2 regions of the Cellulomonas sp. P5_C5 genome follow, and region 2 is predicted to be linked to the other one. Evidence: predicted binding sites of a transcription regulator. Region 2 holds the regulator's gene; the other holds the start of a gene.

Region 1 (6,010 bases), on a different contig from region 2:
CGAGATGGCGATGACCGGCACCTCGAGCTCCTTTGCCAGCAGCTTGAGCGCTCGGGAGAACTCGGAGACCTCCTGCTGACGGGACTCGACGCGCTTGCCGGAGGACATCAGCTGTAGGTAGTCGATGACCACGAGCTTGAGGTCGTGCTTCTGCTTGAGCCGTCGGCACTTGGCGCGGATCTCCATCAGCGACATGTTGGGCGAGTCGTCGATGAAGAGCGGCGCCTCGGAGATCTTTCCCATCGTGGCGGCGATCTTGGCCCAGTCGTCCTCGCCCATCTGGCCGTTGCGCAGCTTCTGCAGGTGCACGCGCGCCTCGGCCGAGAGCAGACGCATGGTGATCTCGTTGCGGCTCATCTCGAGCGAGAACACGACGGAGGTCATGTTGTGCTTGATCGAGGCGGACCGGGCGATGTCGATGCCCATGGTCGAGTTGTGCGTCGGGATCATCGAGCGCCCGGCGAGGTACAGGTGCGTCGCGTGCTCGATCTCCACGCAGCGGACGGGCACGCTCTCGATCGGCTCGACCGAGACGATGAACCGCTGCGTCAGACGAGCGGTCGGCGGTCGGCGACGCTCCTTGTGCACGAGCCGCTTGCGCTCGAGGGCGAACACCTCGTCGTCGGTCGTGAAGGTCAGCGTGTAGGCGACGGACGAGGCCTCGGTCCGGCCGGCCACTCGCTTGGTCGACCACCCGGTCCGGTACCCGAGGGAGTGCACCAGCTCGCGGACGTCCTCAGCCAGGCGGCGGCTCGTGAGGGCGATCTGCGGCGAGCCGGTCGGGTTGACGGTGCCGTCCGTGTCGAGGAGGCCCGCCAGCAGATCTCGCCGCTGCTGCTCGCTCGCGCGCAGGTAGGACGACGGGATGTGCTTGTTGCCCAGGACGCCGAGCGTACGGAGCCGACCGTGGACCGTCCCGTTGGCGTCGTGGCACGGCTGGCACCGCAGGAGCCCTGTCGTCTCGACGCCGCAGTCGGGGCACGTCGGCACGGGGACCGGGCCCGTGAGCGTCTTCACCTTGCCGCCGCACGAGCGCCCGCAGGTGCGGACGTGCGACCGCTTCGGCACGAACGCCGTGCCACAGACCTCGCAGCAGCGCTCGGCGACCACGTCGACCGGAAGCTGGAGGGAGTACAGCCGAGCGGGACCGGCACCCGACGCGGAGGCTCGTGCGACGAGGCCACGACCCTCGATCAGCATCGCGATCTCGGGGTCGGCGCTGGTGAATCGCGCCGACGCCGAGTGACCGTCGCCGAGCCATACCCCGAGCGCATACGGGTCGATCGGGAGATCCGCCTCGGGCAGACGCAGGGCCGCGGCAGTAGCGACCGAGTGGTTCGCGCGAGCGTCGGCGGTCGCGCAGCGGACGCTGGCGTGAATCTCCTCGGTCGTGCGGATCGCCGAGAGGCCTGCGTTCCGGCGGCGTTCGGCGCGGGTGCTCGTCGCCCACTGGTGGAGGGCGTCGGCGACGATCTCGCTGCCGTCGTCGAAGGTCACGCGGTACGTCGGACGCCCGACGAGGACGTCCGTGGCGGCGACGACACGGGTCGGCGTCCCGTCGGCAGCCAGCAACAGGTCGCCGACCTGGACCTCGCCCATGGTGGTCCAGCCGGACGGGGTGGGCAGCGGCGTGTCGAGGGCGAGGGCCTTGCCGATGGCGGGCCGGGCGGCGAGCACGATCATCTGGCCCGGGTGGAGGCCGTTCGTCAGCCGGTCCAGGTCCGAGAACCCCGTCGGCACGCCGATCATGCCCTCGCCGCGGTGGCCGGCGGCCTCGATCTCGTCGACCGCCCCGCCGATGATGTCGCCGAGGATCAGGTAGTCCTCCGACGACCGCCGCTCGGTGACGGCGTAGACCTCGGCCTGCGCGTTGTTCACGATCTCGTCGACGTCGCCACCGTCGGTGCCGTAGCCGAGCTGGACGATGCGGGTGCCGGCCTCGACGAGCTTGCGCAGCACGGACCGCTCGCGCACGATCCGTGCGTAGTAGCCGGCGTTCGCGGCGGTGGGGACGGACGAGATGAGGGTGTGGAGGTAGGGGGCGCCACCGATGCGCTGGATCTCGCCGCGCTTGGTCAGCTCGTCCGCGACCGTGATCGCGTCGGCCGGCTCGCCGCGGCCGTAGAGGTCGATGATCGCGTCGTACACGACCTCGTGCGCCGGGCGGTAGAAGTCGGTGCCGCGGATCTGCTCGACGACGTCGGCGATCGCGTCCTTGGAGATCATCATGCCGCCGAGCACGCTGCGCTCGGCGTCGAGGTCCTGCGGGGGGGTCCGGTCGTAGCCGCCGCCACCGCGGTTGGTCCCGGACGGCGCGCCGTACTCGAGGTCCTCGATCGTCACATGATCCCCATCGTCGTCATCCGAACACATGTTCCATGGGGGGTCTGACATCCGCGCCCAGACGAGTTCCCAGGCGCAGCATCGGGTCCTCGCACTCGCGACGTTAGGTGCTGCGAGCCCGTCGTCCAAACGCCCCTGCGCGCCCCTGTGGGCAACGTGCAGACTTCTGTGGAGCGACCCCTCACCTACTGTGAGCGAGGCTGTGGATCACGTCCGATTCTGTCCACAGTCCGTGGACAGGGGTGTGGACAGAGGGGTGAAGTTCGCCTCAGATCCGCGTGTCACCCGCAGGAACGCTGTGCACCTGCTGTGGATGCGAGAAAGGTTGGCCGCGATTTCATCTGTCGGACATCGACCGCCCGGCATCGACCGCCAGATACTCGCCCTCGCCGTCCCGGCACTGGGCGCTCTGGTGGCCGAGCCGCTCTTCGTGCTCGTCGACTCCGCCGTCGTCGGCCACCTCGGCACCGCCCCGCTGGCCGGTCTGGCGCTCGCCTCGACGGTGCTGATGACCGTCATCGGGCTGTGCGTCTTCCTCGCCTACGCCACGACCGCGGCCGTCGCCCGACGCCTCGGCTCGGGCGACCGCGCGGGCGCGCTCCAGGTCGGCGTCGACGGGATGTGGCTGGCCCTGGGCCTCGGCATCGTCCTGGCGGCCGTCACGTGGCTGAGCGCTCCGTGGCTGATCGAGGCACTCGGGGCTTCCGACGAGGTCGCCCAGCAGGCCGTGACCTATCTGCGCTGGTCGGCGCCGGGCCTGCCCGGAATGCTCCTGGTCCTCGCCTCCACGGGCGCCCTGCGCGGGCTGCTGGACACCCGCACACCCCTGGTCGTCGCTGCGACCGGTGCCGTCGTCAACGCCGTGCTCAACGTCGTGCTCGTCTACGGGGTCGGGATGGGCATCGCCGGCTCCGGGCTCGGCACCGCCCTCACGCAGCTGGCGATGGCCGCCGCGCTCACCGTCGTCGTCGTCCGTGGCGCGCGCGGCTCGGGTGCGCAGCTCCGACCGGCGGCCGGGGGCATCTGGGCCAACGCGCGCGCCGGGACGCCCCTGTTCGTCCGCACGCTGTCCCTGCGGCTCGCCATCCTGCTGACCGTGTGGGTGGCCACCGGTCTGGGGGCCGTGGAGCTCGCCGGGCACCAGGTCGTCGCCGCCGTGTGGGGGCTCGCCGCGTTCGCGCTCGACGCCCTGGCCATCGCCGCCCAGGCCCTGGTCGGCCACGSSCTSGGRGCCGCCGACGTSCCCCGCGTCCGCGCGGTCCTGCGACGGACCCTCCAGTGGGGGGTCGGCGCCGGTGCCGCGCTCGGCCTCGTCGTCGGCGGACTGTCGTGGGTGTACGTGCCGCTCTTCACGACGGCCGACGACGTCCGGGCAGCCGCGATCGCCGCCCTCGTCGTCGCCGCCGTGACGATGCCGATGGCCGGCTGGGTGTTCGTCCTCGACGGCGTCCTCATCGGCGCCGGCGACGGCCGCTTCCTCGCCTGGGCCGGCATGGCCACCCTGGTGGTCTACGTGCCGTTCGCGCTGGCCGTCCGCGAGGCCGCACCGCCGGGCGCTGCGGGCCTGGCGTGGCTGTGGGCGGCGTTCGCGGGCGTCTTCATGCTGGCCCGCGCGGTCACCACCGGCTGGCGCGCCCGCGGCACGGCGTGGATGGTCACGGGCGTCTGACGAGACGGGACGTCCGAGCAAGTGAGCGTCGGAGCAGCCACTTCCTCGGACGCAACAGGTCCGAGACACAGGACGTCCGCACATGTGGTCGTCGGGGCGGCCAGATGCTCGGACGTTGTGGTGCTGAACGCAGGAGCGCCCCGCTCCCACAGGGGGAACGGGGCGCTGCTGGGTGCTGCTCAGCTCAGGCTGCGACGACCTTGACGGTCACCGTCGCGGACACGCCTGCGTGCAGACGGACCGACACCTGGTACTCGCCGAGGGCCTTGATCGGCTGACCGATCTCGACCTTCCGCTTGTCGATCTGCGGTGCGCCGGACTTCTTGACCGCGTCGGCGATCTCGGCAGTCGTGACGGCACCGAACAGACGGCCCGACTCGCCGGCCTTGGCCGACACGACGACCGGCTTGCTCTGCAGCGAGTCGCGGATCGCCTTGGCGTCGTCGAGCGTCGCGATCTCGCGGGCCTTGCGGGCCTTGCGGATCGCGGTGACGTCCTTCTCGGCGCCCTTGGTCCAGGGCGTCGCCAGGTTGCGCGGGACGAGGAAGTTCCGGGCGTACCCGTCCTTCACCTCGACCACGTCGCCGGGCTCACCGAGACCGGTGACCTCGTGGGTCAGGATGATCTTCGCCATGATGGTCCCCTTTCTCAGCGTGCGGACGACGAGTACGGCAGGAGTGCCATCTCGCGCGCGTTCTTGACGGCACGCGCGATCGCGCGCTGCTCCTGGACGGACACACCGGTCACCCGGCGAGCGCGGATCTTCCCGCGGTCGGAGATGAACTTGCGCAGCAGCGCAGTGTCCTTGTAGTCGACGACGTCGATCTTCGCCGCCTTGAGCGGGTTCTGCTTCTTCTTCGGCTTGCGGACCACGGCCTTGGCCATCGTGGTGCTCCTTGTCTGCTGGAGCCCTGGGCGTTGCCGTGCCCAGGGATGGGAGATGTCTGAGTGTCAGGCGCCGATCAGAACGGGGGCTCGTCGGAGTAGCCGGCACCGCCAGCACCACCTGCGGGCGTCGCCCACGGGTCGTCCTGCTGGTTGCCGCCACCGCCGCCGGAGCCACCGAATCCGCCGCCACCGCCACCGTTGTTGAAGCCGCCGCCGCCCCCGCCGCCGAAGCCACCGCCGCCGCCACCCGAACGCTGGGTCCGGGTGACCTTGGCCGTGGCGTAGCGCAGGGACGGGCCGACCTCGTCGACCTGGAGCTCGTACACGGTGCGCTTCTCGCCCTCACGGGTCTCATACGAGCGCTGCACGAGCCGGCCGGTCACGATGACGCGGGTGCCCTTGGTGAGCGACTCGGCGACCGACTCGGCCGCCTCCCGCCAGATCGAGCAGCGGAGGAACAGCGTGTCGCCGTCCTTCCACTCGTTGCTCTGGCGGTCGAACGTACGGGGGGTGGACGCGACGGTGAAGTTCGCGACAGCGGCCCCCGAAGGGGTGAAGCGCAGCTCGGGATCCCCGGTCAGGTTCCCGATCACCGTGATGACGGTCTCACCGCTCATGCCCAGCTCCTCGTTCGTTCGATCAGTCGGAAGTTGTGGAGCCGCACGTTACGGGCGGCCACCCACATGAGATCAGGCGTCGGCGCGCAGGACCTTGGTCCGCAGGACGACCTCGTTGAGGCCGAGCTGGCGGTCGAGCTCCTTGGCGGTCGCGGGCGTCGCGTGGAAGTCGATGACGGCGTAGATGCCCTCGGACTTCTTCTGGATGTCGTAGGCAAGCCGACGACGGCCCCAGATGTCGACCTTGTCGACAGTGCCACCGTCGGTCTTGATGACCGTCAGGTACTTGTCGAGCGACGGAGCGACGGTGCGCTCTTCGATCTCGGGGTCAAGGATGATCATGAGTTCGTACTGACGCAGGCTCATACCCACCTCCTCTGGTCTTCGCGGCCACGGTCGATCCGTGGCAGGAGGGTGTGTGCGTCGCTGGCCTCGACGATCCGTCCATGACGACGAGCCGACGAGGGCACAGCAATCTCCTAGGCTACCCGGC
Region 2 (22,645 bases):
GCGCAGCAGCCGGCGCTCGTCGGGGGAGGCCGGCTGTGCGGTGAAGTAGTGGTCCTGCTCGCTCACGGCGCCGACGATACCCACGCGAGCGCGCTCGGCCCGCAGCGAAATGCCTCGTGCGCTGTCGGCACCCCGTGGGACCCTGGGGGGCACCCGACGAGACGAGGAACCCCTTGACCGACCCGCAGCACACCACCAGCCAGACCGAGGACGCCCCGCCCACGCGCTCCGCGCAGGAGGTGGCCGACGACGTCGTGGCCCGTGTGCTCGCCAGGGCAGGGACCACGCTGCACGCCGGCGGCACCGTGCACTCGTCCTACGACGGGGACCAGCTCGAGCTCGAGGAGCGCACGTCGCTGCGCCGGGTCGCGGGCCTGTCCACCGAGCTCGAGGACGTCACCGAGGTCGAGTACCGCCAGCTGCGCCTGGAGAAGGTCGTCCTCGTCGGAGTCTGGGGCTCCGGCACCGTCACCGACGCCGAGATCTCGTTGCGTGAGCTCGCGCAGCTCGCCGAGACCGCGGGCTCGCAGGTGCTCGACGGGCTGCTCCAGCGCCGGCAGAAGCCGGACCCGGGCACGTACCTCGGATCGGGCAAGGCCGCCGAGCTGGCCACGCTCGTCGCAGCCGTCGGTGCGGACACCGTGGTCGTCGACGGCGACCTCGCACCGTCGCAGCGCCGCGCGCTGGAGGACATCGTCCGCGTCAAGGTCATCGACCGGACCGCACTGATCCTCGACATCTTCGCCCAGCACGCCAAGTCCCGGGAGGGCAAGGCGCAGGTCGAGCTGGCGCAGCTGGAGTACCTGCTCCCGCGCCTGCGCGGCTGGGGCGACTCGATGTCCCGGCAGGCCGGTGGTCAGGTCGGCGGTGCGGCCGCGGGCATGGGGTCACGTGGTCCCGGTGAGACGAAGATCGAGCTCGACCGGCGACGCATCCGCAACCGCATGGCCAAGCTGCGCCGCGAGATCGCGGCCATGGAGCCGGGCCGGGTCACCAAGCGGGCGTCGCGCAAGAAGCACGCGATCCCGTCGGTGGCCATCGCCGGCTACACCAACGCGGGCAAGTCGTCGCTGCTCAACCGGCTGACGCACGCGGGGGTCCTCGTCGAGAACGCGCTGTTCGCGACGCTCGACCCGACCGTCCGCCGCGCGGAGACGGTCGACGGACGGATCTACACGCTCGCGGACACCGTGGGCTTCGTCCGCGCGCTGCCGCACCAGCTGGTCGAGGCGTTCCGCTCCACGCTGGAGGAGGTCGCCGACGCGGACCTCATCCTGCACGTCGTGGATGCGTCCCACCCCGATCCCGAGGGCCAGATCGCTGCCGTGCGGCACGTGTTCGCGGACATCCCGGGCGCGATGGACGTGCCCGAGATCATCGTGCTCAACAAGGCCGACCTCGCGACGCCCGAGGCGATCGCCCGGCTGCGCTCGCGCGAGGTGCACTCGATCGTCGTCTCGGCGCACAGCGGGGAGGGGATCGACGAGCTGCAGGCGCTGGTCGCCGACCAGCTGCCGCGGCCCGGGGTGAGCGTCGACCTGGTCGTCCCGTACGACCGCGGGGACCTGGTGAGCCGGGTGCACGAGCACGGCGACATCCAGTCGGAGGAGCACACCGCGGACGGGACGGCCCTGCGTGCGCGTGTCGACGCCGGTCTCGCCGCCGAGCTGGAAGCCGCTGCACAGGCCCGTTCTTGAGCGTGCTCTGCCGCCACTAGGCTGACGCGGTGCCAGACGCCGACCCCTCCGTCGAGACGCTCCTCGACGTCGCGGTCGGGGCGCTCGGCGGGGTCCGTCGTGACGGGCAGCACGAGATGGCCGTCGCCGTCGCGGAGACGATCGACAAGGGCGAGCACCTGCTCGTCCAGGCCGGGACGGGCACCGGGAAGTCGCTCGGCTACCTGGTCCCCGCCGTGCGGCACGCGGTCCTCGAGAACGAGCACGTCATCGTCTCCACCGCGACCCTCGCGCTGCAGCGCCAGATCATCACGCGCGACCTCCCGCTCGTCGCGAAGGCCCTCGAGCCCCACCTGCCGCGCACGCCCGCGATCGCCCTGCTCAAGGGCTGGCACAACTACGTGTGCGTGCACAAGGTCGCGGGCGGGTACCCCGACGACGACACGGGCACGCTCTTCGACCTGGGGGACCACGCCGGCGCCGCAGAGCACCCCGCTCCCGCGCGCACGGGGGCGTCGGCGCTGTCCGAGAGCCTCGGCGAGCAGGTGCTGCGGCTGCGCGAGTGGGCCGACGAGACGGACAGCGGCGACCGCGACGACCTGGTGCCCGGCGTCACCGACCGGGCCTGGCGGCAGGTGTCCGTGACCTCGCTGGAGTGCCTGGGCGGCAAGTGCCCGATGCTCGCCGAGTGCTTCCCGGAGAAGGCGAAGGCCGCGTCGCGGGAGGCCGACGTCGTCGTCACCAACCACGCGATGCTCGGCATCGCCGCCTCGGGCTCACCCGGCGTGCTGCCGGAGCACCAGGTGCTCATCGTCGACGAGGCGCACGAGCTGACGGACCGGGTGACGGCACAGGCGACCTCCGAGCTGTCCGTCGCCACCATCGAGCACGCCGCCCGGCTCGCGCGTCGGCACGGCGGCGTCCCGACCACCGACCTCGACTCGGCCAGCCAGGCGCTGGCCACCGTCCTGGTCGGGCTGCCCGAGGCCCGGTTCCGCGACGGGCTGCCCCCGGCGGCCCGGGACGCTGTCGCCAGCGTGCGCGACGCCACCCGCGCCCTGCTCACGGTGCTCAAGCCGGAGACCGGCCCGAACGTGCCCCCCGAGGGCGGTCGCAAGGTCGCGCAGGCCACGATGCTCGCGCTGTACGAGGTGGCCGACCGGATGGCGGCGGACCCCGAGGACCACCGGCACACCGTCCTGTGGTGCAGCCGCGGCGAGGACCGGCGCGGCTCCGTGCTCACCCGCCTCTACGCGGCGCCGCTCGCGGTCAACGGCCTCATCCGCACCCACCTCCTCGCGGGGCGCTCCGGCGTGCTGACGTCCGCGACGCTCGAGCTCGGTGGCTCGTTCGACCCGATCGCCCGCGCGGTCGGGCTCGAGGTCCGGCCCGACGCCGAGCCCGTCGGTCCGACGTCGCTGGCAGGGGAGGAGCCCACCGCGCCGGCCGGCGTGCCGTGGCGCGGCCTCGACGTCGGCAGCCCGTTCGACTACCCCCGGCAGGGGATCCTCTACGTCGCTCGGCACCTGCCCAAGCCGGGTCGCGAGCCGGCGACGGACGCGCAGCTCGACGAGATCGCGGACCTCATCACGGCCGCCGGCGGGCGGACGCTCGGGCTGTTCTCGTCACGGCGCGCCGCCAACGCCGTGGCCGCCGCCATGCGCGAGCGGCTCGACGTGCCGATCCTCGCGCAGGGCGACGACCAGCTGCCGACCCTGGTCTCCCAGTTCATCGCCGACGAGGCCACGTGCCTGTTCGGCACGCTCTCCCTCTGGCAGGGCGTCGACGTCCCGGGCGCGACGTGCCGGCTCGTCATCATCGACCGCATCCCGTTCCCGCGGCCGGACGACCCGGTGAGCTCCGCGCGGTCGGACGCGATCGAGAAGGCGGGCGGCAACGGCTTCCTGGCCGTCTCCGCGACGCACGCGGCGCTGCTCCTCGCGCAGGGCGCGGGGCGGCTGATCCGCACGAGCGAGGACCGGGGGGTGGTCGCCGTGCTCGACCCCCGGCTGGCGACGGCCGGCTACGGCAGCTTCCTGACCCGGTCGCTGCCGGCGTTCTGGCGCACGACGGACCGTGCCGTGGCCGTCTCCGCGCTGCAGCGGCTCGCCGCACCCGGTTAGCCTCGGGAGATGACCGAGAGCCTGGACCTGGAAGACATCGGCCTGACCCCGTTCCGCAGCGGCAGGCGGACCTCGAAGCTGGCGATCGTGGGTGCGGGGGCGGTCGGGTCGACCATGGCCTACGCGGCTCTCCTGCGCGGTGCAGCCCGGTCGGTGGCGCTCTACGACATCAACGCGGCGAAGGTCGAGGCCGAGGCGCTGGACCTCGGGCACGGCATCCAGTTCATGCCGATGGCCGAGGTGGTCGGCTCCGACGACATCGCGGTGTGCGCGGACGCCGACGTCGTCATGTTCACCGCCGGGGCCAAGCAGAAGCCCGGCCAGTCGCGCCTCGATCTCGCCGAGGCCACGATCGGGCTGGTCCGCAAGGTCCTGCCGGCCCTCGTCGAGGTGGCGCCGAACGCCGTCTACGTGATGGTGACCAACCCCGTCGACGTGGTCAGCTACGCCGCGCTCCAGATCTCCGGCCTTCCGCCGTCGCAGCTGTTCGGGTCCGGCACCGTCCTCGACTCGTCCCGGCTGCGCTACCTCATCTCGCAGCACACCGGGGTCGCGGTGCAGAACGTGCACGCGTACATCGCCGGCGAGCACGGGGACACGGAGCTGCCGCTGTGGGGGTCGGCGAGCATCGGCTCGGTCCCGCTGCTGGAGTGGACCGGCCGCGGTGGGAGCGGGCCTCTGACCGCGGAGGTGCGGGACCGCATCGCGCACGAGGTGGTCGACTCGGCCTACCGCATCATCGAGGGCAAGGGCGCGACGAACTACGCCGTCGCACTGGCCGGCTCCCGGATCATCGAGGCCATCGTCAAGGACGAACGACGCGTGCTGCCGGTGTCCTCGCTGCTGGACGACTTCCACGGGATCAGCGACGTCTGCCTGTCCGTCCCCGCGATCGTGGGAGCGCACGGCGTGGGCGAACGACTGCCGGTACCGCTGTCGGACGCGGAGCTGGCGGGGCTGCGGAAGTCTGCGGACGCCGTGCGTTCGGTGGCTCGTCAGTTCGGCTTCTGACGCACGTCGGGCCGCACCCCGACAGAGGTGCGGCCCGACGACGGAGTGTCAGAGGCTGCGCAGGACGCTCACCACGCGCCCCAGGATCGTGGACTCGTCACCCGGGATCGGCGAGTAGGCCGGGTTGTGCGGCATGAGCCAGACGTGGCCGTCGATGCGCTTGAGAGTCTTGACCGTGGCCTCGCCGTCGATCATCGCCGCCACGATCTCGCCGTTCTCGGCCACCGGCTGACGCCGGACCACGACCCAGTCGCCGTCGCAGATCGCGGCGTCGATCATCGAGTCGCCGACCACCTTGAGCAGGAAGAGGTCGCCGTCGCCGACCAGCTGGCGGGGGAGCGGGAAGACGTCCTCGACGACCTGCTCCGCCAGGATGGGCCCGCCCGCCGCGATCCGGCCGACGACCGGCACGTAGGACGGAGCGGGCAGGCGCTCGCCGTCCCCCTGGTCCGGGAAGGCGGAGCGGCTGCCGTCGGGCGCGGTCCAGGTGCCGACGCCGCGCGAGTCGTCGGCGTGCACGACCTCGATGGCGCGCGGGCGGTTGGGGTCGCGGCGCAGGTACCCCTTGCGCTCGAGCGCCATGAGCTGGTGCTTGACGCTCGACGGGCTGGTGAGACCGACGGCCTCCCCGATCTCCCGCATGCTCGGCGGGTAGCCCCGGGACTCCACCGACGACCGGATGGTGTCCAGCACGAGGCGCTGGCGCGCGGTGAGGCCGTCGGATCCGGGCGCCCCGTCCGGGAGCGTGTGGACCGTCGCCAGGTCCTTCTCGGGCTGGGACGTGTCCCCTGAGTCCGTCACTGCGCTCCTCCTCCGTCCGGCGGCCGCCGCGCAGCACGCCCGGCCTTCTCCGCCTGTACCTGCTCCCGCCCGCGAGGTCCTGACCTGCGGCGACGGGGGATCCCGGCGGCGATGTCAGTGCCTCGTGGTGCGCTTGTGCTGCATCGCCAGCCTAGGGAAGTCGGGGCTGAAGATCAAACATCTGTTCGATCGTGTCTCGACAGTGTCCTCGGATGCTGGTAGACATCGTACAGACGTTCGACGAACAGGCGTTCGACCTCGGGTCGGCGCTGACGCGGCTGGTGGAGCGGTACCCCGGGCAGCCGGGCCGAGCAGGAACGAGGGACGTGATGAGCGCGATGGTCATGGGACCGGCGATGCCGAACCGGGTGTCGAACCGTGTGTCGAACCCGGTGTCGAGCCGGACGGCGAACCGGGTGGCGGTCTCCGCCGCGCCGCGCGCGCACGTCTCGGCCCCGTCCGCCGCGCACCTGCGCCTCACCGCGCGCGGCCGCGCCGTGCTGTGGATCCTCGCCGCCGTCGCTGTCGTCCTGACGAACCTGGTCGCGAGCCAGGCGTCCGCCGACGGCCCCGTCTCCGCGCAGGAGGTCGTGCGGCACGTCGTCCAGCCGGGGGAGACCCTGTGGCAGATCGCCGAGTCGGTGGCCGCGCCGTCCGAGGACGTCCGGGACGTCGTGGTCGACCTGGTCCGTCTGAACGAGCTTCCCGAGGCCGGCCTGATGGCCGGTCAGGTGATCGTCGTCCCCGCGAGCTGAGCGCCCCTCGACGGCGGCTCGGTTGCCATCCGATCGTGCGGCGGCTAGGTTAGCCTTACCTCACAAGGCGAGCTGGGGGGCTTGCCGGAGGTGTGAGGTCGACGAGCGTGAGCTCGTGGGCTCACCGCAGTACAGCGCGGCACCGAGGCGAGTCGGTCCGTGACCTGGGACGGGGGCGTCCCCGCGAGAGCGGCCATCTTCGGGTGGCCGCTCTCGTGCGTTCCCGGCCGGCCGGCCTCGCGCGGCGTCTGTGCTCGCCGAGCGCGCGACCGACCTCGTTCTACGTCGGAGAACGATCTGCGCGCCGCCCGACGAGGCGCCTTGCGACGCGGGGGCCCGTGGCCTAGCGTCACGGAGGCGTTCACGACGCGATCGCTGTCGACAGACGTCCTGCCCGATGTCGAGGCGTCGACGCACCAGCACGAAGGGGGACACCGTGCACTGTCCGTTCTGCCGTCACCCGGACTCGCGGGTCGTCGACTCGCGGACCTCGGACGACGGCTCCACCATCCGGCGACGCCGGCAGTGCCCGCACTGCAACCGTCGATTCACCACTGTGGAGACCGCCAGCCTGTCGGTCGTGAAGCGCTCCGGTGCCACCGAGCCGTTCAGCCGCGAGAAGATCGCCGGTGGCGTGCGCAAGGCGTGCCAGGGGCGCCCGGTCAGCGAGGACGACCTCGCTCTGCTCGCACAGAAGGTCGAGGAGACGCTCCGCAGCGCGGGTTCGGCGGAGATCGACGCCTACGAGATCGGTCTCGCGATCCTCGGCCCGCTGCGGGAGCTGGACGAGGTCGCCTACCTGCGGTTCGCCAGCGTCTACCAGGCGTTCGACTCGCTCGAGGACTTCGAGGCGGCGATCACGGTGCTGCGCGCCGAGCGGGACTCGGAGCCGGGCACAGAACCTTCGGACGACGACGAGAGCGCGCCGACGGGCGAGGACGTCCGCTCGGTCTGAGCGGCACGGAGCGACCTGCACGTGTCGGCGGCACCACGTAGGTTCGTCGGGTGGAACCTCGCGACCTTGCGCTCCTGCGTGTCCCCGGTGCGCCGGCGGTCCTGGCGGACGGCACCCGCGCCGTCGTGTCGGTCCTCCAGCCCGACCTGACCGTCGACGAGTACGTCGGCCATCTCTGGTCCGTCGACCTCGACGGCGGCGAGGTGCCGCGCGTGCTGACCCGCGGCCACCGGGACACGGCGCCGGACGTGAGCCCGGACGGCCGGTGGGTCGCGTTCCTGCGGGCGGAGCCCGAGGGCAAGCCGCAGGTGCACGTCGTCGAGACGGCAGGCGGTGAGCCGATCCGGCTGACGGACGCACCCCTGGGCGCGTCCGAGCCCCGGTTCTCCCCGGACGGCACGCGCATCGCGTACGTGGCCCGGGTGCCCGAGGAGGGCCGGTACGCCGCCGACGGCAAGCCCGGCAGCGAGGACCCGCGGCACATCACGGAGCTGAAGTACCGGTCGGACGGCGTGGGCTTCTTCCGGGACCGCCCGCAGCACGTGTTCGTGGTCGACGTCCCGACGGACGGCGAGCGTCCGGCGACGCCGCCCGAGCCGTCGCGGCTGACCACGGGAGACACCGGCGTGAGCGGTGTGCGGTGGCTCCCGTCGGGTGCCGCCCTGGTGGGGGTCTCGTCCCGGCACGCCGCGCGCGAGTCCGACCTGCGCAGCGACGTGGTGCGCGTCGTCGCGTCGCCGACCGGCGACCCCGGCTCCCCGGTCCCGGTCACCGACGCGGACGCGGGCAGCACCCTCGGCGTCGACGCGGTGCTGCCGTCCGCCGACGGCGGCACCCTCTGGTTCCTCGCCAGCGACCTCGGCCGAACGGGCCGGGACTTCGTCGCCACCCAGACGGGCCTCTACCGGCTGGATCTCGACCGCGCCGACGCGGTGCCGCAGCGCCTCACGGACCCCGACGAGGACCAGGTCACGGCCCTCGTGGGGGAGCTGGACGGGGACGCGGTGGTCGTCATCGAGCGTCGCGGCGCCGCGCACCTGGTCCGCGTCACGGCCGACGGCGCGGCGACGACGCTCGTCGGTGGCACCCACGTCGTGTCCGGCGCAGCGGTCGCTGGGGGGACCGGGCGGGTCGTCGTGACCGCGGCGACGCCGACGTCGGCCGGTGAGGTCTTCCGGGTCGACGCGGCCTCAGGAGCGGTCGAGGCGCGCACCGACCTCTCGGTCGCCTTGCGTGCCACCGGGCGTACGCGTGTCCCCGTCGAGCTCGTCGCCACCGCGCCGGACGGCTACGAGGTGCACGGCTGGGTGGTGGCGCCCGACGAGGAGCGGTACGGCTCCGGGCCGCACCCGACCATCCTGATGATCCACGGCGGTCCGTTCGCGCAGTACACCCACGGGCTCTTCGACGAGGTCCAGGTGCTGGCCGAGGCCGGGTACGCGGTCGTCCTGGGCAACCCCCGCGGGTCCTCCGGGTACGGGCGGGCGCACGGCCTCGCGATCCACCGGGGCTTCGGGACGGTCGACACCGACGACGTCCTCGCCCTGCTCGGTGCGGCCCTGGAGGACCCGGCACTGGACGGCGAGCGGGTCGGGGTCATGGGTGGCTCGTACGGCGGCTACCTGACCGCGTGGCTGACGACGCGCACGGACCGGTTCGTGGCGGCGATCGTCGAGCGCGGCTTCCTCGACCCGGTGAGCTTCGTCGGGTCCAGCGACATCGGCTGGTTCTTCGGCCTGGAGTACCTGGGCGACGCCGACGACGAGGCGGGGGCCGCGGCCCTTGCAGCCCAGTCGCCGATGGCGAACGTCGGCCGGGTCCGGACGCCCACCCTGGTCATCCACTCGGAGCAGGACTGGCGCTGCCCGGTCGAGCAGGGTCAGCGCTGGTTCGTCGAGCTGAAGCGCCGCGGGGTCCACGCGGAGCTGCTGCTGTTCCCGGGCGAGGGGCACGAGCTCACGCGGTCGGGCAACCCGAAGCACCGTGCGGTCCGCTTCGAGCACGTGCTGCGGTGGTGGTCGACACACCTGCCCGTCGGGAGCTGAGTCAGCGGTCGCTGGACCGGACTCCCCACAGGTTGATGCCGGCGTCGACGGCGTGCGGCTCGATCGCGGACAGCTCGTCGTCCGTCAGTGGGGGGAGGGCGACGGCGGCCAGGTTCTCGTCGAGCTGCGCCGTGGTGCGCGCGCCGACCAGGACAGAGGTCACGCGCGGGTCCCGGAGCACCCACGCCAGGGCCAGCTGCGGGAGGGTCCGCCCGCCCGCCCGGGCGATCGTGTCGAGCGCCCGCACGTGGTGGAGGGTCGCGTCGGTGAGCCACTCGGTCCGCAGCGGCCCGCCACGGGCTGCCCGGGAGTCGGCCGGCACCCCGTGCAGGTAGCGCGTGCTGAGCATGCCCTGCGCGAGCGGGGAGAACGCGACGACGGCCATCGCAGCGTCTCCGGCGACGTCGAGCAGCGACCGGCCGTCGGCACCGGGCTGCTCGACCCACCGGTTGAGCATCGAGTAGGCCGGCTGGTGGACGGCGAGGCGCAGCCCGAGCGACCGGGCGACGGCGAGCGCCTCGACCGTGCGGTCGGCCGAGTAGGACGAGATCCCGGCGTGCCGCACCTTGCCCGAACGCACGGCCCGGTCGAGCGCGCCGAGCGTCTCCTCCAGAGGCGTGCTCGGGTCGAACCGATGGCTGTAGAACACGTCGACCGCATCGACGCCGAGACGGCGCAGCGACTCGTCCAACGACGCCCTCAGGTACTTCGCGGAGCCGTGCTCGCCGTACGGCCCCGGCCATGCCCGGTACCCGGCCTTCGTCGTGATCAGCAGCTCGTCGCGATGTCCGCGCAGGTCACGGGCGAGGAGGCGGCCCACCGACTCCTCTGCCGCGAAGGGCGGCGGGCCGTAGTTGTTAGCGAGGTCCAGGTGCACGACTCCGCGGTCGACGGCGTGCAGGACGAGGGCGCGCTGGTCCGCGAACGGTGTCGTCGCGCCGAAGTTCTGCCACAGGCCCAGGGAGATGACCGGCCAGGACAGCCCGCCGGCCCGCCGGTGGGGGAGCAAGGTGGCCGGGAGCACCCGACCGACGCTACCTGGCGTGAGAAGAGGTGGCGCCGCGCGCGTGAGTCGGTCAGGCTGGGCAGGTCGCGGGCGCAGACGTCCGACGGCACACAGCATCGTAAGGAGACGCCCATGGCCCAGGACGACGACAAGGCGACCACGGAGGCGGCGGTGAGCGACGACACGAAGGCGAAGTTCCGCGAGGCGCTCGAGCGCAAGAAGTCGAACCAGCACCGCACCGCGGACGGCTCGACCAACACCGGTCAGGTGCACGGCTCGGAGACCGCGGGTCCCTCGCAGCGTCGCTTCCAGCGCAAGTCCGGCTCCGCCTGAGCCTGCACGACTGAGGGCCCCGACCAGGAACCTGGTCGGGGCCCTCAGTGCTGCGTCAGGACAGCAGGCGCAGGCGCACGGACTCCGGGCGCGTGGACAGCGCCTCGACCACGGCGGGGTCGACCCGCGCACCGGCGTCGGTGACCACGTAGCCGAGGTCCCCGCGGGTCGCGAGCAGCTGACCCTCGATGTTCACGCCGTGCTCGGCGAGCGTCGCGTTGACGGCCGCCAGCACCCCGGGCACGTTGCGGTGCAGGTAGGCGAGGCGATGCACGCCGGGCTGCTGCTCCAGGGCGAGGTTCGGCAGGTTGACGCTCAGCGTGGTGGATCCCGTGGCCAGGTAGTCGCGCACCTTGTTGGACACGAACTGGCCGATGGCCTCCTGCGCCTCCTCGGTGGAGCCGCCGGTGTGCGGCGTGAGGATCACGTTGGCAAGCCCGCGCAGCTCCGACTCGAACGGGTCGCCCTTGCGCTTCGGCTCGACGGGGAACACGTCGACGGCGGCCCCGGCCACGTGCCCGGCGACGATCGAGTCGCGCAGGGCGGCGTAGTCGACGACGAACCCGCGCGAGAGGTTGAGGAACACCGCGCCCGGGCGCATCCGCGCGAACTGCTTGGCCCCGAACAGCCCGGCGTTCCCGCTGCGGCCGTCGACGTGCAGCGTGACGATGTCCGCCGCCTCGAGCAGCTCGTCGAGCGTGCTCATGCGGCGCGCGTTGCCGAGGGCCAGCTTCTCGGCGGTGTCGTAGAACACGACCGACATGCCGAGGTTCTCCGCCAGCACGGACAGCTGGGTGCCGATGTTGCCGTAGCCGATGATGCCGAGCGTGCGGCCGCGGATCTCGTGCGCGCCCGTCGCCGACTTGTTCCAGATGCCGTCGTGCATGGCCCGGTCGAGCTCGGTCTGCCGGCGCGTCAGCGAGATGATGTCCGCGATCGCGATCTCCACCACCGAGCGGGTGTTGGAGAACGGTGCGTTGAACGTCGCGACGCCGCGCGCAGCCGCCTCGGCGAGGTCGATCTGGTTGGTGCCGATGCAGTAGGCGCCGATCGCCACCAGGGACGGGGACGCCGCGAGCACCTCCGCGGTGACGTGCGTCTTGGAGCGGATGCCCAGCAGGTGCACGCCGTCGAGAGCCTCGATCAGCTCGGCCTCGTCGAGCGCCCCGGTGCGGGTCGTCACGTCGAAGCCGGCCGTCTCGAGGATCGAGCGAGCCTGGGGGTGGAGGTTCTCGAGCAGCAGGGCCTTCAGCACGCCCCTATGGTGCGCCCCAGGACCCCCGAGGCCTACAGCGGTCCGGCCCTCGGACAGGCGTGAGACGCGAGGGACGGGCAGGTCAGACCCAGCCGCGGGGCAGCGGGCGGTCGTGGAGCACGTGCAGCGCGCGCGTCGGGCGGGTCATCGCGACGTACAGATCGCCCGCGCTCGCGTCGATCACCTCGGCCGGCTCGACCAGCACGACGACGTCGAACTCCAGCCCCTTGGCCTCGCGCGGGCTGAGCACGACGAGCGGTGCGTCGAGGTCCGCCGCGCTCGACCCGGTGCCCAGCGCAGGCTTCAGCCCGGCGTCGCGCAGGGCGGCACCGATCGCGTCGAGCCGCGCGTCCACCGCGATCACCGCGATCCGTCCCGCACCCTCGGCGTCCGTGACCTCGGCCACGAGCTTCTCGGTCTTCTCCGTGACGGCGGCAGGGAAGTCCACCACCCGGGTGACCACCAAGGAGTCGTCGACGTCGCGTGCGGACGTCAGCGGGCTCACGGGCAGGTTCGCCGCGACGGCCACCCGGCGGGCCGTGTCGGCGACCTCGGCCGGGGTCCGGTAGTTCACGGTCAGCTCGTTGAGGCGCCACGACGACCTCAGCACCGGGTCCAGCTGCGCCGCCCAGCTGCGCGCCCCGGCGGTCGCGGTGGTCTGCGCGACATCCCCGACGATGGTCAGCGACCTCGTCGGCACCCGTCGCAGCAAGGACCGCCACGCCATCGCCGAGAGCTCCTGCGCCTCGTCGACGACGACGTGGCCGTACGTCCACGAGCGGTCGGCGGCGGCCCGCTCGGCCGTCGTCAGGGTCGGGCCGGTCGTCGCGAACCGGTCCGCGAGCATCTCGGCCGACACCATCCCGCCGCTGCCCGTGGACTCCAGGACCTGCCGGGCGTACGCGAGCTCGGACGCGCGTCGCTCGGTCGCGGCCCGCGCCTCGGCCCGGGCGGCCTGGTCGTCCTCGCCGAGCAGCTCGGCGGCCTCGTCGAGGATCGGGACGTCGGCGGGCGTCCAGGGCGCGTCGGCCTCCCGCACCAGCATCGCCCGCTGCTGCGGGCTGAGCTGCGGTGCCGCGGACGCGAGCCGGTGCGGCTTGGACCAGAGGTCGGACACGAGCTTCTGCGGGGTGATCGGCATCCAGGCCAGGTTGAGCGCGACGCGGATCTCCCGGGTGGTGCGCAGCTCCTCGACGATCTCGCCGCGCTCGTCGGCGGGCACCTCCTGGCCGAGCTGCTGCACGTACTGCTCGGCCAGGCGGCCGAGCATGTCCCGCACGAACGAGACGCGCGCCTGGTTGTGGGGCTTGTGGTTGCGCCGGGCGCGAGCCATGGCGGAGGCGACGTCGTTGGGGCGGATGACGAGGTCGTGGCCGTCGACGCGCACGTGCACGGGCTGCGCGGGGATCCGCTCGCGGTCGCGGACCGCCCGGGCGATGACGCTGCCCCACAGAGCGCGGCCCTTGAGCTCGGCGACGGCCTCGTCCTCCGTGGCCGTCGCCTGGATCCCGGGGTAGAGCTCCGCGACGGTCGTCGTGACGACACCCGTCTCACCGAGGGAGGGCAGCACCTGGTCGATGTAGCGCAGGAACGTGCGGCTCGGACCGACGAGCAGGACGCCCGAGCGCTCCAGGAGGCGCCGGTGCGCATACAGCAGGAACGCCGCGCGGTGCAGGGCGACAGCCGTCTTGCCGGTGCCCGGGCCGCCCTGGACGACGAGCGCCCCGCCCAGCTCGGAGCGGATGATCGCGTCCTGCTCACCCTGGATCGTGGCGACGATGTCGCCCATCCGGCCCGTGCGGCCCGCAGCCAGTCCCGCCAGCAGGGCACCTTCGCCGGACAGGCCGCTCAGGCGCGCGTCGGAGTCCCCGGTGAGCAGCTCGAGGTCGAGCACCTCGTCCTCCACGCTCGTCACGGTCCGCCCACGGGTGACGACGTGCCGGCGGCGGACGACGCCGTCGGGGTGCGCCGCGGTGGCGCGGTAGAACGCCTGCGCAGCCGGGGCCCGCCAGTCCGTCAGCAGCTGCGTCTGCTCGGTGTCCGTGAGGCCGAGGCGACCGATGTAGCGGCGGCTGTCGTCGTCCAGGTCGAGCCGCCCGAAGACGAGCCGCTCCTCGACGGCCTCGAGCTGCCCGATGCGGTCCTCGTAGAGCGTCGCGAACGCGTCCCGCTCGCTGCGGTTCTGCGGTGAGCCCGACGGGCCCTCCCGCCGGACGTCGGCCAGGCGCGCCCGGGTCTGCGCGCGCAGGTCGTCGAGCCGGCCGTACAGCTGGTCGACGATGCCTTGCTCGACGGCCAGCTCGTTGTCCATGCCTGCCACCTGGGCGATCTCCGTTCCGCCGGGGACACCGGCCGTGCGTATCTCCGCCCCTGCGCACGTCGAGGGACGACGCGACGCCGGAGCGGCCGTCCATTATCCGACCTTCGCGGCCGTGTCGCACACAGCCGACCGGGTGGGGTCTGCGGGCGGCCGGGTGAGATGGCGCGCGACACCGGTTTCCGACCCCTACGATTCGGGTGTCCTGTCGAGAAGAGGCAGGTGAACCGTCGGGAGGAGAGGCCCGTTGAGCGACGCACGCACCGCCCCCGACGACACCCGCCGCGGCCCGGTGACGAGACCCGCCCCCGTCCGTCTGCTTCTCGTGGAGGACGACGAGGGCGACGCGGTCCTCGTCCGCGAGCACCTGGCGGACGCCGGTCTGGACGTCGACCTGCACTGGGTCCGCACCCTTGACGAAGCCATCGACCGGCTCCACGTCGACCTGGTCCTGCTCGACCTCGGACTCCCTGACGCGATGGGCATCGCCGCGCTCGAGCGGCTCCTGGCCGCCGGCGCGCCCGCGGTCGTCGTGCTCACCGGCCTAGCCGGCACCGACATCGGGCTCGAGGCCGTCGCGGCGGGCGCCCAGGACTACCTCGTCAAGGGCGAGGTCGACGGCGAGATGCTGGGCCGCTCGGTGCGCTACGCCATCCAGCGCCGCCGCCTCGAGGACACGGACCGCGCCCTGTACCGCAGTCTCGTGCGCGCCGAGGAGGTCAACCGGCTCGAGCGGGCACTGCTGCCCACGCCGTCCGTGGTCGACCAGCGGCTCGAGGTGCGCGTCGGCTACCGCGCCGGGCGCGACGGCGTGCTCGGCGGCGATTTCTACGACGTCGTCGAACGGCCCGACGGCTCCGTCCTCGCCCTGGTCGGCGACGTCTGCGGGCACGGACCCGACGAGGCGGCCCTCGGGGCCACCCTGCGGACGGCGTGGCGGACCCTGGTGCTCGCCGAGGTGCCGACGATCCACATCCTCGGCCTGCTCGAACGCGTCCTGATCTCCGAACGTGCACGGCCTGAGGTGTTCACCACGGTCTCGATGCTGGACGTCGCCGCCGACCGCGCCTCGGTCGACCTCTACCTCGCCGGCCACCCGGTGCCGCTGCTCCTGGGCGAGCCGTCGACGCTCCTGCCGACGCACGGACGGGGGCGTGCCCTCGGCATCCCCGTCCCCGGTGGCTGGTCGCCGGTGCGGCTGGAGCTCCCTCCCTCGTGGCGGATCCTGCTCTACACCGACGGGGTCCTCGAGGCAACGATCCGCGGCAGCAAGGACCGCGTCGGCAAGACCGGGCTGCTGCGCATCGTGGACGGTGCGATGGCGGCCCAGGGCGACCTCGTCGAACGGGTGCTGCACGACGTGCGGGAGCTGCACGGCGGTGACCTCGTCGACGACGCCGCCGTGGTCGTCCTCGGGTGGCGTGCGTGAGCGCTGCCTCGACGCCTGTGCGGCGTTCCTCGACGCTGCGCCGACGGCTGCGGACCGTGATCATCGCGGCCGGCGCCGCGCTCCTCGTCGTCGTGCTGAGCACCGTGTTCGTGCTGGTCCGGCTGTTCGACCGCCAGGAGGCGGTCACCGAGACGTACTTCACCGCGATCACCCAGGCCGACGGCGCGTTCATTCAGCTGGTCGACGCCGAGACGGCCGTGCGCGGGTTCGCCCTGACGGGGGACCCGGTCACCCTCGAGCCGTACGAGCGGTCCGCCGCCGACGACCTGTCGTTCCGCACGCTCGCGGAGCGGGAGGCGCAGGGCGACGACGAGGAGCTCACCGCGGCAGCGCAGGCGGCCGCCGACGCGGGCCGGCGCTGGAACGAGGAGTTCGCCATCCCCGTGATGGACGAGGTCCGCACCAACGGGGTCGAGGCCGTGTCCACGGAGGAGATCGAGCAGGGCCGGGTGCTCTTCGACGAGGCCCGTGCCGCCGCGGAGGACTACATCGACCTGCTGCGTGACCGGAGAGCGGCCGCGGTCAGCGAGCTCGGGTTCTGGACCCTCGTCGCAGCGGGGACCGTGGCGCTGCTGGTCCTCGCGGCGGTCGCGCTGGGCGTCGCGCTGTGGGTGACGCTGCGCCGCTGGATCCTCGAGCCGCTCGACTCCCTCGCCACCGACGCCCGAGCGGTCTCCTCGGGTGACCTCCGGCATCCCGTCGCGTCCGTGGGCCCGGGCGAGATCGCCGCACTCGCGGACGACGTCGAGCGGATGCGGGTCGCGCTCGTCGACCAGGTGCAGGTCCTGGAGTCGTCGCGGGCCGAGATCGCGCTGGCGCACGAGCTCCTCACCGAGCAGGCGGAGGAGCTCCGGCGCTCGAACCGCGACCTGGAGCAGTTCGCCTACGTCGCCTCGCACGACCTGCAGGAGCCGCTGCGCAAGATCGCGAGCTTCACCCAGCTCCTGCAGAAGCGCTACGGCGGGCAGATGGACGAGCGCGCCGATCAGTACATCGCCTTCGCCGTCGACGGGGCCAAGCGCATGCAGCAGCTCATCCAGGACCTGCTCGGCTTCTCCCGGGTGGGTCGGGTCGGTGGCGAGGTCAGCGACGTCGACCTCGCGGTGGCGCTCACCGGCGCGCTGGAGAACCTCAGCGAGTCGGTCGCGGAGTCCGGCGCGGTCGTGACGCACGACGAGCTGCCGGTCGTCCGCGGCGAGCACCCCCTGCTGACCCAGCTGTTCCAGAACCTGGTCGGCAACGCGATCAAGTTCCGCGACCCGTCGCGGCCCCCTACCGTCCACCTCAGCGCACGGCGCGTGGCAGACTCCTGGGAGCTCGAGTGTCGAGACAACGGCATCGGGATCGACCCGCAGTACGCGGAACGGGTGTTCGTCATCTTCCAGCGTCTGCACGCCAAGGACATCTACGAGGGCACCGGCATCGGTCTCTCGCTGTGCAAGAAGATCGTCGAGTTCCATGGCGGTCGTATCTGGATCGAGCAGCCCGAGGGAGTCGGGACCAGCATCCGCTGGACCCTCCCCGCTGCCGACGACCCCACCCCCTGAACGGAGACAGCGCGTGCAGAACAGCACCAAGATCATCGACGTCCTCCTGGTCGAGGACGACCCGGGCGACGTGCTCATGACCCGGGAGGCGTTCGAGGACAACAAGCTCCGCAACCGACTGTCGGTCGTCTCCGACGGCGTCAGCGCGATCGAGTTCCTGCGCAAGGAGGGCGAGCACGCCGACGCGCCCACCCCCGACCTGATCCTGCTCGACCTGAACCTGCCGAAGATGGACGGCCGCGAGGTGCTCCAGGAGCTCAAGGCTGATGCCAACCTCCGTTCCATCCCGGTCGTCGTGCTCACCACGTCCGAGGCGGAGGAGGACGTCGTGCGCAGCTACTCGCTGCACGCGAACGCCTACGTCACCAAGCCCGTGGACTTCGACCGGTTCATCGAGGTCGTCCGCCAGATCGACGAGTTCTTCGTCGAGGTCGTGCGGCTGCCCGGTCGCTGACCGGAAGGCCCGCCGGTCGCCGACCGGAAGACGTCCCGGGAGGAACCGCCGGGAAGAACTCGTGGCGGGTGGGCGTTGTCCCGGTAACCCGGACGGAAGTGAGCGCACACCCATGCTGAACCCGAGCGAGATCTACGACGTCGACCCCGAGGTCGCCGCCCAGGTCGAGGCGCGGACGGTGAACGGCGCCGGTCCCGTGCTCGTGCACGCCGTGCGCGGGTTCGTGGACGCAGGCAACGCCGGCCAGCTGGCCGCCGAGCACCTGGTCGACGAGCTGCCGACGACACGCCTGGCGACGTTCGACGTCGACCAGCTGCTGGACTACCGGTCGCGGCGGCCCGTCATGACGTTCGACCAGACCACCTGGGCGTCGTACGCCGAGCCCGAGCTGGTCGTCGACCTCGTCCAGGACGCGGCAGGAGTTCCGTTCCTGCTCCTGCACGGCGTCGAGCCCGACGTGCAGTGGGAGCGGTACGTGGCCGCCGTGCGGCAGATCGTCGAGCGTTTCGACGTGCCCCTGACCGTCGGGCTGCACGGCATCCCGATGGGCATCCCGCACACGCGCCCGCTGTCGGTCACGGCGCACGCGACGCGGCCCGAGCTCGTCGCCGACCACACGTCGTGGTTCGGCACCGTGCAGGTCCCCGCCAGCGCGAGCGCCCTGCTCGAGCTGCGGCTGGGCCAGTCCGGGCACGACGCCGTCGGCTTCGCCGTGCACGTGCCGCACTACCTCGCGCAGTCGGCCTTCCCGCAGGCCAGCCAGGCGGCCCTGACCAACGTCGAGCGTGCGACCGGGCTCGACCTGCAGGTCGCGGCCCTGACCTCGGCCGCGGACGAGGCCATGCAGGAGATCGACCGGCAGGTCACGGGCTCCGAGGACGTCGCTGCCGTCGTGCACGCGCTGGAGGAGCAGTACGACTCGTTCACCCGAAACATCGGCCGCACGAGCCTGCTCGCCGGGTCCACCGAGCTGCCGACGGCCGACGAGCTGGGGGCCGAGTTCGAGCGCTTCCTGGCGCAGCAGGGCGACGACAGCGGCCCGGCCTGAGAACCGACCTTTACCAGATCGTTGTCAAACCGTGTAAGCCGACAGGGCGAAAGCGTGGCGCCGCCCACGAGCCCGATGTAAGGATGCACACGTTGCAGTGACGTACTCGCTTGACCGGCTCGCTCGACAGGCGCCGTCATCCGGGCCCACGGCCCGGGCGTCGGTTCCGACCAGTCGCCCTCGGCTGGGCCACCCGGTGCAGGACGTGAGGCATTGCGGCACGGCGTAGGCAGAAGGTCCGCGCCGTCACCGGTGGGACAGAAGGAAACGAACATGGCACAGGGTGCTGTCAAGTGGTTCAACGCTGAGAAGGGCTTCGGGTTCATCGCCCAGGACGGCGGCGGCGCCGACGTCTTCGTCCACTACTCCGCCATCGACTCCTCGGGCTACCGCAGCCTCGACGAGGGCCAGCGGGTCGAGTTCGAGATCACGCAGGGCGCCAAGGGGCCGCAGGCCGAGAGCGTCCGCCCGATCTGATCTGACGTCCGGAGGGCCGTACCCGTTCTCGGGTGCGGCCCTCTGTCATGCTGGCGGGTCCGCCAGGGGAGCGGCGTTCCCGACGAACGCGGTCACCTCGGCGCCGTGCAGCAGGCGTGCAGGCGCCGGGAGGCTGCGGACCGCGCGGGCGAGCTGCGCCGAGCCCAGGAGCTCCACGTCGTCGGTCGCGACCAGGACCACGTTGCCGTAGCCCCGCCCGCGCAGGAGGCCCGGCTCGGCGATGACCGCGAGGTCGGCGAACGCGTCGCGCAGCGTGGCCCCCTCGGCCTTCGCCCCCGACAGCGGCGGTCGGTCGGCACAGTTGGCCAGGTAGACGCCACCCGGACGCAGCACCCGCGCCACCTCGGCGACCATCTCCCGTGAGCGGACGTGGTCGGGGGTGGTGTCGCCGGCGAAGACGTCCCGCACGACGACGTCCGCCGACGCGTCGGGCAGCTTCGACAGCTCGGCCCGGGCGTCGCCCGCGCGGATCCGGAGCGCGGGGGAGCGCGGCAGGTCGAACCAGCCGCGCACCAGCTCCGGCAGGACGGTGTCGAGCTCGACGGCCAGCTGCCGCGATCCGGGGCGCGTCGCGTCGACGGCACGCGCCAGCGCGCAGCCCGCGGCTCCGAGATGGACGACGTCGAGCGGTCCGCCGGCGTCGCCGACCCGGTCGATGACCGCGGCCATCTGCTGCATGTACTCGAACACGAGGCGGGTGGGGTCGACCAGGTCGAGGTAGGAGCTGGGCACGCCGTTGACCAGCACGGTCACGCCGTCGGGATCGTCCAGGTCGCGGATCAGCTCGACGGTGCCGGTCGGGATGGGCACGGGACCGGTCGGCCAGAGCCCCCGTGCCGCGCTGCGTGTGGGTGCTCGGTGCGAGGCTGGGCTGCGTCGGGCGGAGCGGTCGCGGGCGGCCATGGCTCCCACGCTACGGCGCTTCCCCGGTGGCTTGACGCCATCGAACAGGTGTTCGATACTGGTTCGAACAGGGATCGACGGGCAGGCAGGAGGGACGGCGAGATGCACCAGCAGCTCGAGCAGCAGCAGGGCCCCGGTGCGTCGACCGTCGCGCCGGTGCCGGCGCGCGTCGTCGAGCTGCTCGGCCGCGCTGACGCGGAGCTGATGGCCGCGCAGTTCTCGCCCGAGCCGTGGGAGCAGCTCTCCCACGCGCACCTCGCTGCGCTGCGCGCCGGGGCCGCCGTGGTCGCTGCCCGTGGTGCGCCGTCGGGACGGCGTGCACCTCGCACTGTCTGGAGCATGCTCGGCGTGGTCGCCCCGGAGCTGGGCTCCTGGTCGACGTACTTCGCGGAAGCCGCGGCTCTGCGTGCGGCGGTCGACGCAGGGCGGTTCGAGCTGGTGGGCCCCGCACGGGCCGAGGAGGCTGTGTGCGCGGCGGAGGACTTCGTCGACGCGGTGCGCGATCTCGTGCTCGGCGGGGTCGGGACCGTCGAGGGTCGCACGCTGAGCGTGCGCGTCTCCCGGGCGTCGTGAGCACGCGGCGAGCGCCGGGCTCCGGGTCCGGCGCCCCCGCCACGCCATGAGCCACGGAGCCCGGTCGGCGCGTGCCGCGCCGGGCGGGGAGCACGAGGACGTCGGCTGCTCGATCCTGCACGTCGACCTGGACGCGTTCGTCGCCTCGGTGGAGCTCGCTCGTCGGCCGCAGCTGCGCGGTCTGCCGGTGATCGTCGGTGGAGGCGACCGGGGCGACGTCCTGGCCGCGACGTACGAGGCGCGGGCGTTCGGCGTGCACGCCGCGATGCCGATGGCGACGGCCCTGCAGCGCTGCCCGCAGGCGGTCGTCGTCGCACCGGACCGCCAGGCGTACGCCGAGGTGTCCGCGGGAGTCATGCGGGTGCTCGGCGACATCACGGTGCTGGTCGAGCAGGTGGGTCTCGACGAGGCGTTCCTGGACGTGGCGGGCGCGCGGCGACGGTGCGGAGCGCCGACGGTGATCGCCCAGGTGATCCGCCAGCAGGTCCGGGAGCGGTTCGGCATCACGTGCTCCGTCGGGATCGGGTCCACCAAGCTGGTCGCCCGGCTCGCGTCCGGTCAGGCCAAGCCGGACGGCATGCTCCTGGTCCCGCGCGCGGCCACGGTCGACTTCCTGCGGGTCCAGCCCGTGAGCGCGCTCGAGCGCGTGGGTGAAAAGACGGAGGCGGTGCTCGCGCGCCGGGGGATCAGGACGGTCGCGCAGCTGGCCGACGCCGACGTGTCGACCATCCAGCACGCGGTCGGCCGGGTGGCGGGTGCGCACCTGGTCGACCTGGCCTGGGGACGGGACCCGCGGCCCGTCAGCCCGGGGCGCGCGGAGAGGTCGATCGGTGCCGAGGAGACCTTCCCGACCGACGTCTCGGACCTCACCGTGGTGGAGGAGAGGGCCCGTGAGCTGGCGGACCGGTGCGCGGTCCGGCTGCGTGCGAACGGCCTGGTCACCCGCACGATCACCGTGAAGATCCGCACCAACGACCTCTGTACGCTCTCCCGCTCCCGCACCCTGGTCACGCCCACGAACGGTGGCCGGGAGCTGTTCCTCGCGGTTCGGGAGCTGGTGGCCGGCGTCGACCTGCGTGGCCTGCCCGTCCGGCTCGTGGGGGTGCGTGCCGACCAGCTGTCCCAGGCGGCGACGAGCATCCGGCAACCGACCCTCGACGAGGCGTCGGAGGCCCCGGTGCGGGCGTGGCGGGAGGCGGAGCACGCCGTGGACCAGGTGCGTGGACCGCTCGACGGCGGCCTGATCCGCGCCGGAGCCTCCCAGCCAGGTGGAGTATCCTCCCGCTCGACTACCACCATCGTTCCGGCGGATCTATCCTGAGCCGGAAGACAGGTCCACATAGCTGACAACGGGGGTCAGGATGCCTCTCTCCGAGTACGAGCAGCGCGTGCTCGAGCAGATGGAACGGCAGTTGACCTCTGACGATCCTCGGCTCGCGAACACGCTGACCCAGCGCGGACACCGCCCGTTCGGCCGGTACGTCATCGCGGGGGTTGGTGCGTCCGTCGGTCTGCTGCTTCTCGTGCTCGGCGCCGCGAACAGCCTTCCGTGGCTCGGCGTCATCGGCTTCGTGGTGATGTTCGCGGCCGTCGCGTTCGCGTTCGCCGCACCGCACCGCTCGTCCGGGCACCGGTCCGGGCCGCACGGGGTCGTGCAGAGCGACGGTCAGGTGAAGCCGGCGACGTCGGCCCGTCAGAAGTCGAGCTTCATGTCTCGTCTCGAGGAGCGCTGGGAACGGCGCCGCGGCGAGAGCGGTCGCTGAGCAGGGTCTCGACCCCGCTCATCATCTCGTCGACCCACCCCGCCAGGACGGCGGGGTCGACCTCGGGCTGGACCGGCGCGTAGCGCTCGCGCTCGACGGTCCGGGCCAGCGAGTCCAACGCCTCGGCGGACG

Evidence for each region. Region 2 encodes LexA, which represses DNA repair genes until DNA is damaged. Its sites were predicted from a motif close to TCGAACANNTGTTCGA; they were not measured.
Region 1: a site for LexA is predicted at 2,364-2,379, ahead of ACXJKF_RS02175 (replicative DNA helicase). Genes of this name have one in related genera too.

Annotation. Positions count from the first base shown of each region.
Region 1 covers NZ_JBFULY010000002.1:71,445-77,454, forward strand. The annotation lists gene ACXJKF_RS02175 (replicative DNA helicase) at 1-2,343, opposite strand, end outside; gene ACXJKF_RS02180 (MATE family efflux transporter) at 2,657-4,012, shown strand; gene rplI (50S ribosomal protein L9) at 4,197-4,646, opposite strand; gene rpsR (30S ribosomal protein S18) at 4,661-4,897, opposite strand; gene ACXJKF_RS02195 (single-stranded DNA-binding protein) at 4,975-5,517, opposite strand; gene rpsF (30S ribosomal protein S6) at 5,590-5,883, opposite strand.
Region 2 covers NZ_JBFULY010000003.1:75,426-98,070, reverse strand. The annotation lists gene ACXJKF_RS03880 (class I SAM-dependent methyltransferase) at 1-66, opposite strand, end outside; gene hflX (GTPase HflX) at 174-1,697, shown strand; gene ACXJKF_RS03870 (ATP-dependent DNA helicase) at 1,727-3,799, shown strand; gene ACXJKF_RS03865 (L-lactate dehydrogenase) at 3,809-4,810, shown strand; gene lexA (transcriptional repressor LexA) at 4,859-5,611, opposite strand; gene ACXJKF_RS03855 (LysM peptidoglycan-binding domain-containing protein) at 5,824-6,366, shown strand; gene nrdR (transcriptional regulator NrdR) at 6,803-7,321, shown strand; gene ACXJKF_RS03845 (alpha/beta fold hydrolase) at 7,372-9,366, shown strand; gene ACXJKF_RS03840 (aldo/keto reductase) at 9,368-10,390, opposite strand; gene ACXJKF_RS03835 (DUF5302 domain-containing protein) at 10,505-10,705, shown strand; gene serA (phosphoglycerate dehydrogenase) at 10,761-11,960, opposite strand; gene ACXJKF_RS03825 (HelD family protein) at 12,043-14,271, opposite strand; gene ACXJKF_RS03820 (PP2C family protein-serine/threonine phosphatase) at 14,525-15,706, shown strand; gene ACXJKF_RS03815 (sensor histidine kinase) at 15,703-17,274, shown strand; gene ACXJKF_RS03810 (response regulator) at 17,288-17,728, shown strand; gene ACXJKF_RS03805 (PAC2 family protein) at 17,841-18,776, shown strand; gene ACXJKF_RS03800 (cold-shock protein) at 19,050-19,253, shown strand; gene ACXJKF_RS03795 (spermidine synthase) at 19,299-20,084, opposite strand; gene ACXJKF_RS03790 (SAV_6107 family HEPN domain-containing protein) at 20,280-20,750, shown strand; gene dinB (DNA polymerase IV) at 20,797-22,071, shown strand; gene ACXJKF_RS03780 (DUF3040 domain-containing protein) at 22,112-22,513, shown strand; gene ACXJKF_RS03775 (transglutaminase family protein) at 22,458-22,645, opposite strand, start outside.